3 regions of the Neobacillus sp. OS1-32 genome follow, and region 1 is predicted to be linked to each of the others. Evidence: riboswitches for the same ligand, from Rfam matches in the RefSeq annotation. Region 1 holds a riboswitch; each other region holds the start of a gene.

Region 1 (4,843 bases):
ATTTAAAAGATTAATAATCTTTTTCGCATAATAGCTGTCCAGACCGGCAGTTGGTTCATCCAAGATTAGGAGTTCGGGGTCCATGGAAAGCACACAGGCAATGGAAACACGCTTTTTTTGGCCAATACTTAAGGAATGAGTGGCTTTTTTTTGCAGTTCTAAAGTTCCAGTTTCTTTCATCGCCCAGTGAACCAAGCGTTCGATGGCATCTTTGGTCAGTCCCAAATTTCGCGGCCCATAGGAGATATCTTCAAATACAGTTGGAGAAAATAATTGCTCATCCGGATTTTGAAAAATGATTCCTACCTTTTGTCTTAGCGCCTGTAAATACTTCTTCGTATACTGGATCCTCTCCCCTTTAAAGGTAATTGACCCTGATAAAGGCTTAAGAATTCCGTTCAAATGTAAAAAGAAAGTGGATTTTCCTGCTCCATTGTTCCCGAGGATGGCTATTTTTTTTCCTTGGTTTAAGGTGAGGGAAATCCCCTTTAATGCTTCCGTACCATCCCCATAACGATAAATAAGATTGTTAGTTGTGATAATAGGTGTTGTCATATAAGGGGTTCCTCCTTAAAAGGTGAATAGCAAAACGAGCAATAACAGGACAATCATAAAAACACCCAAATTTAGTAAGGAAAGGCTGTACTCTCTTTCACTGCCGATAAACTCTCCATATCCGCCACGGGATTCGACAGCTTGATGTAGCTTAGCCGCTTTCTGAAAGCTTTTTAAAAATAAGGCAGTCGTTAAGTATCCCAAAGAGGTTAAGCCAGTTCTAAACGAAGTATACCCCAGCCTGGAAGACTGCGAATGGTAAATTTCCGCAGCCGTTTCAATTAGTGTAAATAAAAAACGGTAAGTGATCGCAATCATTTCAATGAAAAGCGGAGAGATCCGCCACTTTTTTAATAAATATAGAATTTCCACGAGTGGCGTGGTTAAAATGAGCAGGTATAAACAACTAATGCTGCCAATAGAAACCATAAATAGTTGAAAGGCTGCCCTTACACTCGACATATCTACATAGATGAACAGTTTCCCCATTGAAATATCAAAAATAATTTCGCTGCCGGGTATCGCATTCAGGGAGAAATTAACCATTAGAGGAATTAATCCCAAGAGAATAAAAGTAATCGGAAGAACTAATAATTTTATGTAATATTTTATAGGAATCCTTGCCAGAAGGATCATGATACTCGAAATCAGAAAAACTGTGAAACTTACCTTCATGTCTCTTGCGAATAAAGAGAACAAAAGCATAAACAGCGAAAAAGTAACTTTGTCAAAGGCGTGAATATCGCTGAAACGGTTATGGTAGGCGTACTGGTCAATTAACAACATCGCTATATATCACTTCATATCCTTGTCATGAATTTTGCGCTCTCGATAGGTCCCGATAATAAAACCGATGGCACCGGCACCTATAGCAGCTTGACCGGCAAATAAGAAACTTTCAACTTCACTGCTTGCCGGGGCCCAAAGGTAATTGACCCACGGTTTATAATTTGGCTTCAGAGAATGGACAATATCGGTTGCTCGTCCATCCGTCCCGGAAAAATCCGCTTGACCATGGATGAAAAACGGAATAGCAGTAATGAAGATAAAAACAAGAATTAAAAACGCATTATTTTTCATAGGTTAGCTTCCTCTCTGAAAGGAACTTTTAATAGTTTTAATACTTGAGTATTGTATTTAAATAGTAAATTCATCACGATGACCGTCAAGATAGCTTCACTTATAGCAAGCGGCAGCTGTGTAACTAAGAAAATGCTGGAGAATTTCAAAAAAGACGCTGCCACTCCACCCGTTGCCGCAGGAAAGGCTAATGCCAATTGGAACGAAGTAACAGAATAAGTAGCCAAATCACCTAACAAGGCTCCCGTAAAAAGAGAGACACGGAAAGACAGGCCGAGACGTTTTCCTAGCTGTATGATCCAATAGGCAACAAACGGACCGGCAACCGCCATAGAGAACCCGTTTGCACCGAGCGTTGTTAACCCTCCATGAGCAAGCAGAAGAGCTTGAAATAACAGAACAATGAATCCAAGTACGCTCATGACAATGGGACCGAATAAGGCTGTGCCTAAACCCGTTCCTGTCGGATGGGAGCTGCTCCCGGTAACAGAGGGCAATTTTAAGGCCGAGAGCACAAAGACAAAGGCGCCGGACAGACCTAGCATCATTTTCACTTCAGGTGCATCGGCAACAAGCTTGTGAATTTTTTTCATTCCGGCAAAAAGGAAAGGAAGGTAAATAGCCCACCAGATGATCACCCACTTCAATGGCAGAAATCCTTCAGCAATATGCATGGCATAAGCCGATTGATACGAATTAAGCCAAAAATAGATCGTAGCCGCTAATACTAAAATGGGGACAGTCCTCCGAAAAGGTTTTTTCTTCACTTCTCTCACTCCTTTAAATTGTAAAAAAAAGCATTCTGAACGTTAGGTTAGTTCAGAATGCTTTGGCTTTGTGACATTTTGAACATACCTATATCCCGTAGGCAGTTAAAACTTGAAAAACAGGCAGGTTTCCTGACTCATTGTCATCGCAGAACCGCGCCTTCCCTAGTCAAGGTTTTAAATTGACTAAGTGGCCTTCTTGCGGACTGCTCCAAATTACAGTGGCGGGAACCGTGCTGGAATTTAACCAGCTTCCCTTTTACGTTGATTAATTAATCAACACCCGTTTTCCCATGATTAAATTGTTATCACTAAGTATAGCCTTGTGTTTTTCGAGTTGTCCATGGAATATTTGTGACAGAAAGTTCAAAAATCCCTCGATAACAAGTCATATCTAAGTTCTAGCCAGTTGTGAATTTTTTGACAAAAATTGTTCACTTGTTAATTGTCAAATGTTGCTGTTTAATGATACTGACCTTTAAAAAAGTGAATAGGTAATACGTAAAAGTGCTCCGTTTTAAGGAGATAAAAGGGAAATCGGTTAGAAACCGATGCAGCCCCCGCTACTGTAACGCAAACGAAATTGTAGAATTCCACTGGAAAACCGGGAAGGGACAAGAGTAGGATGAAGCGAAGCCAGGAAACCTGCTTTTACGTTGTATCTTGTTCTTCGGAGGGAAGAATAGTGATAGCGTTGCAGTTAAAGACGTGTATCATTCGCTACTGTTAAAAAGCCTTAGCCACCTCCGATGGACTAAGGCTTTTTTGTATTGAAAGGAAAAGATGGAGGGGAAATGATGAAGGGAAAATTATTTGTGATTGGCTGCGGTCCGGGAAGTATGGAGCATTTGACAAAACGAGCGATAGATGCCGTAAGAGAGAGTGATTTCATCGTTGGTTATAAAACCTATGTGAACCTTATTAAAGACTTAATTACCACACAGGAAATCGTCAGTACGGGAATGTCGGAGGAAGTGGAACGGGCACAAGAAGCTGTCAAGTTGGCCAAAACCGGGAAAAAGGTAGCTGTGGTTTCAAGTGGTGATGCCGGTGTGTATGGAATGGCCGGTCTGGTATATGAGGTGCTGACCCAGCAAGGGTGGTCTGGCAAGACAGGAGTTGAAGTAGAAATTATTCCAGGTGTTTCCGCGATTCACTCAAGTGCGTCCTTATTGGGAGCCCCGATCATGCATGATTCCTGCACCGTAAGTTTAAGCGATCACTTAACCCCGTGGGAGATCATTGAAAAACGTTTAGAGGCCGCGGCAATGTCCGATTTTGTTATTGCGCTTTATAATCCCAAAAGCGGGAAAAGGACACGTCAAATCGAAGAGGCACAAAGAATTCTATTAAAATATAAATCACCTGATACACCAGTGGGATTGGTGAAAAGTGCTTATCGGCAAAAGCAACAAATTGTGATCACCAATTTAAAGGAAATGCTGGACCATGAAATTGGCATGCTTACCACCGTCATTATTGGAAACTCTGCAACCTTTGTTCATGATAACAAGATGATTACCCCAAGAGGTTATGAAAAAAAATACTCCCTAACTGATGCGGAGCAAGCTCTAGTTAAACATGAAAGACTGAAATCTGAACATGAACCATGGGCACTTCATCAAGGACAAGCCGATTAAGTAAAGTGGTCACAAAGAAAGTTATTTTGGGGAGGAATTATCGTGAAAGCTGTTTTAATGGTGGCCCACGGAAGCCGCGACCAAGAGGCAAATGATCAAGTCCGCCGAGTTATACATAATTTGAACCATTCATTAGATCCGGCACTTCTGCTGGAACTCTGTTTTTTGGAGCTTGAGGCACCAGGGATTGACCAAGGCATTGCAAATTGCGTGGCCAAGGGAGCGGAAGAAGTTGCGCTGATTCCCATCATGCTGCTGCAGGCCAGTCATTCGAAAATCCATATTCCAAATGCCATTGATCAGGCAAAAAAGAAATATCCTAATATTCATTTTAGCTACGGCAGACCGATTGGAATCCATCCGGCTGCGCTCGAAATATGTCAGACACGGCTTGAGGAGTGTGGTGAGGAACTAAGAAATCCAGATCCCAAAGCCGCTGTGCTTGTCGTTGGCAGAGGCGGAAGTGATCCTGATGCCAATAGTGATTTATACAAAATTTCCCGATTATTATGGGAACAGCTCGATTATAAATGGGTTGAAACCGCCTTTTTTGCCGTGACAGATCCGTCAGTAGAAGAGGGAATTAACCGCTTAATAAAGCTTGAAGCCAAAAAGATTATCATTCTTCCCTACTTCTTATTTACGGGGGTATTAATCAAGGAACTTGAAAGAATGGTAGAGCAATTAAAAATAAAATATCCTGATTGTCAGTTTAAACTTGCGGGTTTTTTTGGCTTTCATCCAAACTTGGAAGTTATTTTAAAAGAACGAATCAATGAGGCACTTAAGGAAGATGTCAGA
Region 2 (4,843 bases), 680 kb from region 1:
AAAGGCTTTTGGTTATGTTCATCCGAAATTTCGCACACCGGCATTTAACGTTATTTTGGTCGGTATTGTTTCATTGCTAGCGATTACTCCTTCACTTGAGTTAATCGCATCCGTTATAAATTTTGGCGCACTCATTGCCTTTACATTCGTCAATTTGTCAGTACTTGCTCATTTCGTCTTTCACCAAAAGAAATATAAAACAGGAAAAGACTTTTTCAATTATGTCATCATGCCGCTCCTTGGAGCCGGAACGACGGGAATCTTGTGGTATCACCTAAGCGCGGATGCCCTGATTGGTGGGATTATTTGGGTCATCATTGGTTTAACTTATATGGTTATTCAATTGAAGATCTTTAAGACGAATATCACAAAAGTGAATTTTGAGGAGACTGATCAGACTTCATCACTTACATAACACGAGTGATTGGGGATAAGTGCCTGTCACTGCCTGCAATTTGTCGGGGATTCATCGATAATTTTGGGGTGGTGCAGGCACTTTTTTTGTATGTCCAATAAAAAATGTTATTTTAGGAAAATAGTGGAAATAATATAGTTAGTAATAATGTTGGAGGATGTTGCATTTTGAATGTAGTTTACGCATTAATTTGGCTGTTTGCATTTTTTAAATGGGGTGACCTTAAGAATTGGCATAAGTACTATCCTACCTATCTGTTCTTTTTGCTGGGGGATTTTTTATATCTCTATTTATTATCTGACTGTTACCCGATGTGGAAGTATAACCCGCAAGGAATCGATGAAAATATCGGATTGACTAATGCCCATGTCTCTTTCTCAATTATGGCTATTAAATATCCCACCACCACGTTTATTTACTTATCCAAATTTCCGGAAAAAAGAATCAAACAAATATTGTATATTACCGGCTGGGTATTGCTTTACATTGCTAATGAATTAGTCGATAACTTTTTTAACCTAATCAAGTATTACAATGGATGGAATCTTGCCTGGTCCATCTTGTTTAATGTCGTTATGTTCATCACCCTTAGAGTCCACTATACCCGTCCATGGCTGGCATGGCTTTTCTCTTTCGTCTTTGTTTTGTTTTTATGGAAAATATTTGATGTTCCGAACGACGTGTTTAGGTGAAATACCCTAACGTTTTTTTAAGGCAATCGTTTCAGCAAATACCTAAAATTGTAAACAGTGAGAACCAACCAGCTTTTGTAATATGATTGGTTCTCATTATTTTTTTGTATAAGAGTATTGGGAAGACCCTCGTTCCTCCAGGCTACTTGAATAGTTCAGGATAAACAGTTTTAGCTACCAGCTCTACTGCTTCGCCGATTCTTGGGCCTGGGCGGGACAGGATGTCCGGGTCTAATTGATAGACGTTATTTTTTTGAATGGCATTGATCGTTTTCCACCCTTTTCGAGCTTTGATTTCGCCAATCGGGTCTTTTGTATAATTCACCGTCGTGACAATGATCTCGGGGTTTTGCTTGACCACATCTTCTTCTGAAAGTTTTACCCAGCCTTCTTGTTTAGCAAAGACATTCTCCACCCCTGCTTTTTGCAGGATTTCCTGCTGGAATGTATTTTTTCCGGTTGTATAAATGTCTGGTGACGGGCTGATTTCGAAGTAGACCCGCTTTTGTTTCTCTATGCCTTGTAGTTTTTCTTCGACATGTTTAACTTGTGACTGAATCTCTTCAACAAGCTGTTCGCCTTTCTCTTTAACCCCCATGACCTCAGCAATTTGTGCGATATCGCCATAGACATCTTCAATAGTAGTAGCCGATTGAATCACAAAAACGGGAATGTCGGCATCTTCCAGCGGTTTAAGCGCGTTTTTATCTCCAATTGTATAGGCCAACACTACATCAGGCTTGAGTTCGATAATTCTTTCAGCATTCATTTTAACAGAATCAGATACCCGCTCAATCTTACTTGCCTCTTTTGGATAGTTATCAAAGTCAGTCACACCGATGATTTTATTACCGGCACCCAAGGCGAATAATATTTCCGTGTTGCTTGGCTGCAAGGATACGATCTTTTCCGGAACCTTTTTAAAAGTAATTTTTTTCCCTCTGTCGTCCGTTACCGAATACGAAGTTGTTTTTGCTGCGGGCTTTTGCGGATTAGCAGTAGCCGTGCTTTTTTCATTTGACTGACAGCCAGCTGCAAAAACAATCATGATGATCATAGTTAATATGCTGAGTAAATATTTCTTTTTCATTGATTTTGACCCTCCAAGTTCCTTTTTTGTCTTACTGGATAGGATTTACTGATAAATGGAATTTCTCGGATGCCGTTCTGCTTGTTGGTATAAACCGCCATCAAAAACAGGACATTCGCCAGCAAGTGAGTGTAGTCGAACAGAATTTCCGGAATTTCTTTTTCGAGACTCAGCTTATGTAGAGCTCTGACAGATTTTTTGGCTTCACTCCTGCAAGTATGAAGAACACAGGCGGCCGTCGTTCCATAAGGAAGCAGGAACTGATCAATGCGATCTTTCACCTCAGCTTCATAAAAATCATACATCATGCTTAATCGTTCTAAATCTTTCTCTTGAATGGCAAGCTTTCCCCGTGCTGAGCCATTAAGATGGTAGGCCATGGGAAGCAGATACAGTAAATCTTCGTGGATAATCGGGATATCCTTTGTTAATGACGCGGCCAAGCCAATTTTCGTCGTTAATGAATCGGTCCGGATTTCAAAATCGACGGTCGAGGCTGACTCACGCATAAAGGGATAACAAAGAAATCGCAAGTCTTTTTTTGGCATGATTACTCTCCTCCTTGTAATTTTATTTTTGTGAAACACCTGCGATATCAAGTTCCTCGGAAGAAGAGTAAGACAAATATATAAAGATGGTTTGTTTATTTAAGTTATCCGACCGACAATTTGTTTTTAAATACAAAAAAGCCGCCCAGATAAAAAATTGGCCGGCTGTAGATTCTTGCTAAAATATGTAAGAACCAGATGAAATCTGCCGTACAATCCTCTTATCTTCCGAAGAGCATAATACGTTCAAGAATAGGCAGGTCTCCTGGCTTGTGCATCATTTTACTCTAAGAACCTTCCCATTTGCCTGAAGTTGAGTCTTTGACTCTTTGACAAACAGTGGCTATTTCTTATTTCATCAGCACTTACAGTTGCGGAAACAGCTCCGGTATTTCACCGGATTCCCTATTAAGCTAACGAATTAGCAACCTATTCCCTGCAAGCTATATTCACTTAAGAAATAGTGTACACTTTATTTGCTGAAAAATAAAGAAATTTGTGGAATACTTGGAGATTGGTAGAAATTTTTGTGGTATTAATTTTAGGTGCGCCAATTGGAACGGATAAGACGCCGATTGAAAGGAGCAACGCGCCAATAGGAGCGGGAAAAACGCCAATTGAAAGGAGCAAGGCGCCAATAGGAGCGGGAAAAGCGCCAATCAAAAAGTGCAACCCGCCAATTGAAAGGAGCAGCGCGTCAATAGGAAAAAGGCACTATGTGAAAAATTCACAGAGTGCCTAACAGCCATTGTCATGATTTCATGATTAGATCATTTTCTTGTTTTAGTTTGTTTTTAGCGATATTAATCATCAGCTTGATGCGATTGACCTGGTTTACTTTGCTGATGCTAGAGTCATAGTCGATCGAAATAATGTTGGCATTTGGATATTCCTTCTTAATGCCGTTAAACATGCCTCTGCCGATAACGTGATTTGGCAGGCAGCCAAACGGTTGGACGCAAACGACATTATCAACGCCGGAGTCCATTAACTCAACCATTTCTCCCGGCAAGAGCCAGCCTTCCCCCATCTGATTGCCGATACTTAAGAAGCGTGATGCTTTTTCCGCCACTTCGGAAATTTTTAGTGGAGCTTCAAAGCGCTCGCTTGCTAACAGAGCCTCACGGATCGGACTGCGATAATATTCAATCAATTGAATCGCTACTTTTCCAATGGCAATATTCAGTTTGGATTTACCAAAGTGCTCCACCTTATATTTCCGGTTGTAAAGCCCATATAAGAAGAAATCAATAAAGTCCGGAACAACGGCTTCGCCGCCTTCTTTTTCGATGGTTTCAATCAGCTGGTTGTTGGCATATGGGTGGAATTTAACAAGTATTTCACCCACGATTCCGACCCGCGGTTTTCGCTCTGGAATCATTTCAATTTCGCTGAAATCGGCAATGATCTCATTAATCACTTTCTTATATGCGCGCATCGAGAACGCTTCTAACAGCTGCTTGCTGGATTCTAGCCATTTTTGATAAACTTTTTCGGTGCTGCCGGTGACTTTTTCATAGGGCCTGACGGTAAGTTTCAATCGCATGAGCAAATCACCGAGACAGGCGGCAATTACCATCGATTTGGCGAGCGTAGGGGAGATCTTAAATCCCGGCTGATTCTTTTTCTCCATCCCGCCGCCGTTTAAGGAGATCACAGGAACTTGAGGCATTCCGGCATTCCGCAACGCCTTCTTTAGCAGCGCGAAATAGTTGGTTGCCCGGCAGCCGCCGCCGGTTTGCGACATAATCACAGCGGTTCGGTCCAAATCGTATTCTCCGTTCTTCAAAGCGCCGACAAGCTGACCAATTGTGATGACCGCCGGATAACAGGCATCATTGTTGACATAGCGTAATCCAACCTCGACATCGGCATCTTTGACATCCTGCAATATTTTTAAATCATATCCATCGAGAGCAAACGCCTTGGCAAACAGATCAAAATGACTGGGCAGCAGCTGCGGTGCAAGGATCGTGTATCTTTTTTTATCACCTTTGGCAAATTTAGGCGGTCTGATTTTCGCTGTGTTCTGTTTATGCTGTAATTCTGGATGATTTTCTCTCTCTTCAATGGCTGCGTTTAAGGAACGAAGACGAAT
Region 3 (4,843 bases), 1.5 Mb from region 1:
GGTTGACCCGAAAACTATCGCAGTGAGTAATGAACCGATTAAGCTGTCGTTTGCTGGTGATGTTATGTTTGATTGGTCGGTGAAACAAACTGTGCGCCAAAAAGGGCCTGACTATCCGTTTGTCAACATTAAGCCAGAGCTAGCTTCCAGTGATGTAAATGTCGTGAATCTGGAAACGTCGATCACCACCGGAGGCAATAAGCAAGACAAACAATATACGTTTCGGTCTGATCCGCAAGCTTTGTCCGGTTTAAAAAATGCCGGATTCCAGCTGGTCAGCTTGGCCAACAATCATTCGTTGGACTTTGGGCAATCCGGATTTGCCGATACCATCGCCAATTTAAAAAAATACAGACTTGATTATGTCGGCGGTGGATTAAACAAGCAGGAAGCATACTCCGCAAGAACCTACATGATTAAAGGAAAAACGGTCAAAATTCTGGCGTTTTCCCGGGTTCTTCCCGAAGGTTCATGGGTCGCAACAGCTATAAAACCAGGGTTAGCAAGTGGCTATGACATTCACCTGATGGAAGAAACGATTCAAAACGAAAAAGCGGCCGCTGACCTACTATTTGTCTTTATTCATTGGGGAATTGAACGGAATCGTTCGCCGGAACCGTTCCAACGAGACTGGGCAAGGAACATGATTGACGCTGGAGCTGACGGAGTCATTGGCAGCCACCCCCATGTGCTCCAGGGGTTTGAATATTATAAAGGAAAGCCGATAGCCTATTCGTTAGGCAACTTCCTTTTTCCAAACTATGTTAGAGGAAACGCAGCGCAAACGGGTATTTTGCACTTAAATATCGAAAATGAGAAAATTGGCATGTCTTTTGTCCCGTTTCGAATTTACCAGGATCGAATCGTGCCGCAAACAGCTGCTGAAAAAAACTATGTTTGGCGGGAGCTGCAAGGTCTGTCGTTTGGTAGGCTGCAAATTCAAAATGGCTCAATTATCGGCTATTGACAGTAATATGTACCGCTTACAGAGGATCACTTCATCCTCTGTTTTTTGTCGAAAAAAGATATAGGAAAATAATGTAAGAGGGCGTTGAAACAAAGTTAAACATTTATTTCCAAAACTATTTTAATTAAACGGAGTATGGAAAAAGTTTTTTTAAAATAGGGAAATTTTAAAATGTTTGCAGGAATTTATGGGATATTCAGAGAATAATAGGAATAAGATTTTTATAAAGGAGGAGGTTAAAATGGAATTTAGAATAGTAGAAAAAGAAGAGTTAAAAGTAGTCGGTATTTCATGGAATGGCACTTATTCGCAAGCCAAAATCATCCCACGCCTTTTCGATATAATGGAGAAGCGTCTTGAGGAAGTGCCTTTTCAGACAAAAGATCCGGTACTGATAGCCCCATTTCATAGCAGGGAATCGGAATTTACCTATTATGTAACCACACCTGTGGAAGAGGTTAAAGAAGTCCCAGAAGGTATGGTTGGATTTTCAATTCCACGAAAATATTATGTTCGCACCACCCATCTGGGAGGGCCGGAAGAGGTTGAAAATACATACCTGCGTCTGTTCAATTGGATGGAGGAATATGGTTATGAACAGGATCACCAGGCATTAAGTCTTGAAATCTTCCCAAAACAGCAAAATGCCGCAGGAAACCTCCAGTTTGAAATCTATCTACCGATTAAGATGTATAAAAATAACTGACATGGAGTTTGATATAAAATAGACAGTGAATAAATGAATCGAAAAGATTGTGTCGAAATTTAGAAACTTAACGTGAATAAGAAAAAAAAGTCGAAAAAACATATACAAACAAGCAGACTTTTTCTATAATGACGTTGACAAGGAAATATTCGAAAAATAGGTGTTAAAAAAATCTTTCAAAAAGATTTTGCTTAAAAGGGAAGTTTGGTGAAAAACCAACGCGGTCCCGCCACTGTAAATGGGAGCTGCCTATATCATGTCACTGTCAATTTGATGGGAAGACATAGGAAGCGATGACCATAAGCCAGGAGACCTGCCTATTTTCTTACGCCAATAAACCTACGAGGATAGGGAGGTGTGGAAGACTGGAATGCTTTTACTGATTTTTGGTAAATGAATCTAATCATACCAACATCCTCCACAGATAGGAGGATGTTTTTTTGTGGAGATGCAAACGCAGTCTTGATTAGGGTGTAAGGTACGAATAGCGCTTGTCACAATTACTAGAAGGTGGGTACAGACATGAAAAAACTATATTCATTAATACTTGCATTCATATTGATTATAGGAGTTCTTGTGGGGTGTTCCGGAAACAAAGAACAAAGCAAAGAAGACAATAAAGCGAATAATGATCAAAAAACAGAGCAGGTCTCCTTTCCGGTGACCGTAAAAGATGGTTTAAAAAATGATGTTATTATCAAGAAAAAGCCGAAAAAAATTGTCTCTTTAATCCCAAGCAACACGGAAATCTCCTATGCTTTAGGGCTAGGAGATAAGATTGTCGGAGTTTCTGATTTTGATAATTATCCAAAAGAAGTGACGAAAAAAGAGAAAATCGGCGGTCAAGAAATTAACGTCGAGAAAATTATTTCTCTAAAGCCTGATTTGGTGCTGGCACATGCATCAACAGCCCTCAATTTTAAAGATGGTATTCAACAATTGAAAGATGCCGGGATTGCCGTTTTAGTTGTCAATGATGCGCAGAACTTCGAACAAGTTTTTGATTCCATCACCATGATTGGTAAAGCAACCGGTGAAGTCACGAAAGCAGACAAACTGGTGACTAGTATGAAAGATAAGCTGGCAAAGATCAAAGAAAAGGCAGCGGGAATCAAAGAGAAGAAAAAAGTATTAGTTGAAGTTGCGCCCGCTCCAGAAATTTATTCACCAGGCAACAAAACGTTCATGAATGAAATGTTAAAAGCGATTAACGCGGAAAACATTATAAGTGATCAAGACGGCTGGGTGAAGATTGATCAGGAAGCCATGATTAAACGTAATCCGGATGTCATTCTGACAACATATGGTTACTATGTAAAAAATCCGGTTCAGCAAGTGTTAGCGAGTAAGGGTTGGGAAAATGTCACAGCTGTGAAAACTAAACAAGTATACGATGTTGATTCAGACCGAGTAACCCGTACAGGACCAAGAATTATTGAAGGAGTAGAGGATCTTGCCAAGGCTGTCTATCCGGAAGTTTTTAAATAATAAAATAACAGCCTATTTACTCGCCGGCATCTTCTTATTGCTTGCCATTTTATTAGGAATTGCCATTGGAACTGTCTCTGTTCCAATCCCGATTATTATAAAAATCATCACCGGTAATTTATTTGGCACGCTCAGAGCGGAACATATCGATCCGATGTATTCAAGCATTGTCATGAATATCCGTTTGCCGAGAGTCATCTTATCGGGTCTTGTTGGCGCCTCCCTTGCGATTGCAGGGGCGGCCTTTCAAGGGCTGCTCCGAAACCCGTTGGCAGACCCGTATACACTAGGCGTTTCGTCCGGGGCATCGGTAGGGGCCGTCATCACCTTATTTTTCAACCTTACCATTCCTTTTGTTGGTGCTTTTACTTTGCCGTTATTCAGTATTGTATTTTCCTTTATTACGATTTTTTGTGTTCTGATGTTTGCTCGTAAAATTGAACGCTCGATGCGGGTAGAAACGATCATTCTGACCGGCATCATTTTTAGCTCGTTTTTAGGTGCCATGATATCGTTGATGATTGCTTTAACGGGCGATGAACTGAGGCAAATTATCGGCTGGCTACTTGGCAGCGTCTCGATGCGCGGCTGGGTATATATTAAAATTATCCTGCCATTTTTTATCATTGGCTCGATCATCCTTATCTTCAATGCCAAGGAACTTAACGCCATGTCTTTTGGCGAAGAACGGGCCCACCATCTTGGAGTGAACGTTCAAAAACGAAAGCTAATTGTCCTTTCGGCCGGTTCGATTTTAACTGGGGCGGCAGTTGCGGTGTCAGGCACCATCGGTTTTGTCGGCTTGGTGATTCCACATTTGACGAGGCTTATTTGGGGACCGGACCATAAACATTTGCTGCCATTATCGATTTTTATCGGCAGCGGCTTTTTAATCTTGGCTGATCTGGTTTCGCGGATAATTATCTCCCCAACTGAATTGCCGATTGGCGTCATTACTTCATTAATTGGTGCACCGGTGTTTGCTGTTATTTTACTGCAGAGAAAAAGAATCGAAAGAAGTGGTAAAAATGATGCTTAGCGTACAACATGTATCAGGCGGTTATTCAGGGAAAGCAGTATTAAAAGATATTACATTCGGAGTAGAAAAAGGGGAACTGTTCGGAATCCTCGGTCCAAATGGCAGCGGTAAAACAACCCTGCTGAAAATGCTTAGCGGAATTCTGCCGTTTCAAGCAGGAGAGATTTTGATTGATGACAAACGGCTCAAAGAATACAGTCCAAAACAGTTGGCGCAAAAGGTCGCTGTTCTTTCACAGCATTCTTCGCAATCCTTCTCCTATACGGTAAAGGAAACCGTCTCGCTTGGACGATATGCTCACCAACGAGGCTTGTTTCAGACATGGTCGGACGAGGATGAAGCGGTTGTTCAAAGAGTGATGCAGCATATCGGCGTCTCCACGTTACAAAACAAAAACATCCAAGAACTATCCGGCGGTGAAAAACAAAGGGTGTTTCTCGCCCAGGCATTGGCCCAGGAACCGGAAATCTTATTGTTAGATGAACCCACGAACCACCTGGATTTATCCTACCAAAAGGAATTATTCGACCTGCTCAAACAATGGACAACCGAGAATCATTTAACGGTAATATCGATTTTCCATGATTTAAACCTTGCTGGTCTTTATTGTGACCGCTTGCTTTTGCTCGAAAAAGGCGTTATC

What was found. Region 1 has a riboswitch for cobalamin ahead of RCG24_RS14170 (energy-coupling factor ABC transporter permease). Riboswitches for the same ligand answer to the same signal wherever they lie in the genome.
Region 2: it holds a riboswitch for cobalamin, as region 1 does, so the genes downstream of both, RCG24_RS11005 (ATP:cob(I)alamin adenosyltransferase) here and RCG24_RS14170 (energy-coupling factor ABC transporter permease) in region 1, are expected to answer to the same signal.
Region 3: it holds a riboswitch for cobalamin, as region 1 does, so the genes downstream of both, RCG24_RS06940 (ABC transporter substrate-binding protein) here and RCG24_RS14170 (energy-coupling factor ABC transporter permease) in region 1, are expected to answer to the same signal.

Annotation. Positions count from the first base shown of each region.
Region 1 covers NZ_CP133263.1:2,850,822-2,855,664, reverse strand. The annotation lists gene RCG24_RS14185 (energy-coupling factor ABC transporter ATP-binding protein) at 1-555, opposite strand, end outside; gene cbiQ (cobalt ECF transporter T component CbiQ) at 571-1,341, opposite strand; gene RCG24_RS14175 (energy-coupling factor ABC transporter substrate-binding protein) at 1,351-1,635, opposite strand; gene RCG24_RS14170 (energy-coupling factor ABC transporter permease) at 1,632-2,309, opposite strand; cobalamin riboswitch at 2,507-2,704, opposite strand; cobalamin riboswitch at 2,891-3,070, shown strand; partial or broken gene cobJ (precorrin-3B C(17)-methyltransferase) at 3,200-4,027, shown strand; gene RCG24_RS14160 (sirohydrochlorin chelatase) at 4,085-4,843, shown strand, end outside.
Region 2 covers NZ_CP133263.1:2,171,444-2,176,286, reverse strand. The annotation lists gene RCG24_RS11020 (APC family permease) at 1-415, shown strand, start outside; gene RCG24_RS11015 (CBO0543 family protein) at 583-1,107, shown strand; gene RCG24_RS11010 (ABC transporter substrate-binding protein) at 1,250-2,197, opposite strand; gene RCG24_RS11005 (ATP:cob(I)alamin adenosyltransferase) at 2,194-2,745, opposite strand; cobalamin riboswitch at 2,983-3,193, opposite strand; gene RCG24_RS11000 (hypothetical protein) at 3,260-3,487, shown strand; gene RCG24_RS10995 (acyl-CoA dehydratase activase-related protein) at 3,497-4,843, opposite strand, start outside.
Region 3 covers NZ_CP133263.1:1,350,470-1,355,312, reverse strand. The annotation lists gene RCG24_RS06950 (CapA family protein) at 1-967, shown strand, start outside; gene RCG24_RS06945 (GyrI-like domain-containing protein) at 1,209-1,673, shown strand; cobalamin riboswitch at 1,815-2,009, shown strand; gene RCG24_RS06940 (ABC transporter substrate-binding protein) at 2,196-3,161, shown strand; gene RCG24_RS06935 (FecCD family ABC transporter permease) at 3,127-4,200, shown strand; gene RCG24_RS06930 (adenosylcobinamide amidohydrolase) at 4,193-4,843, shown strand, end outside.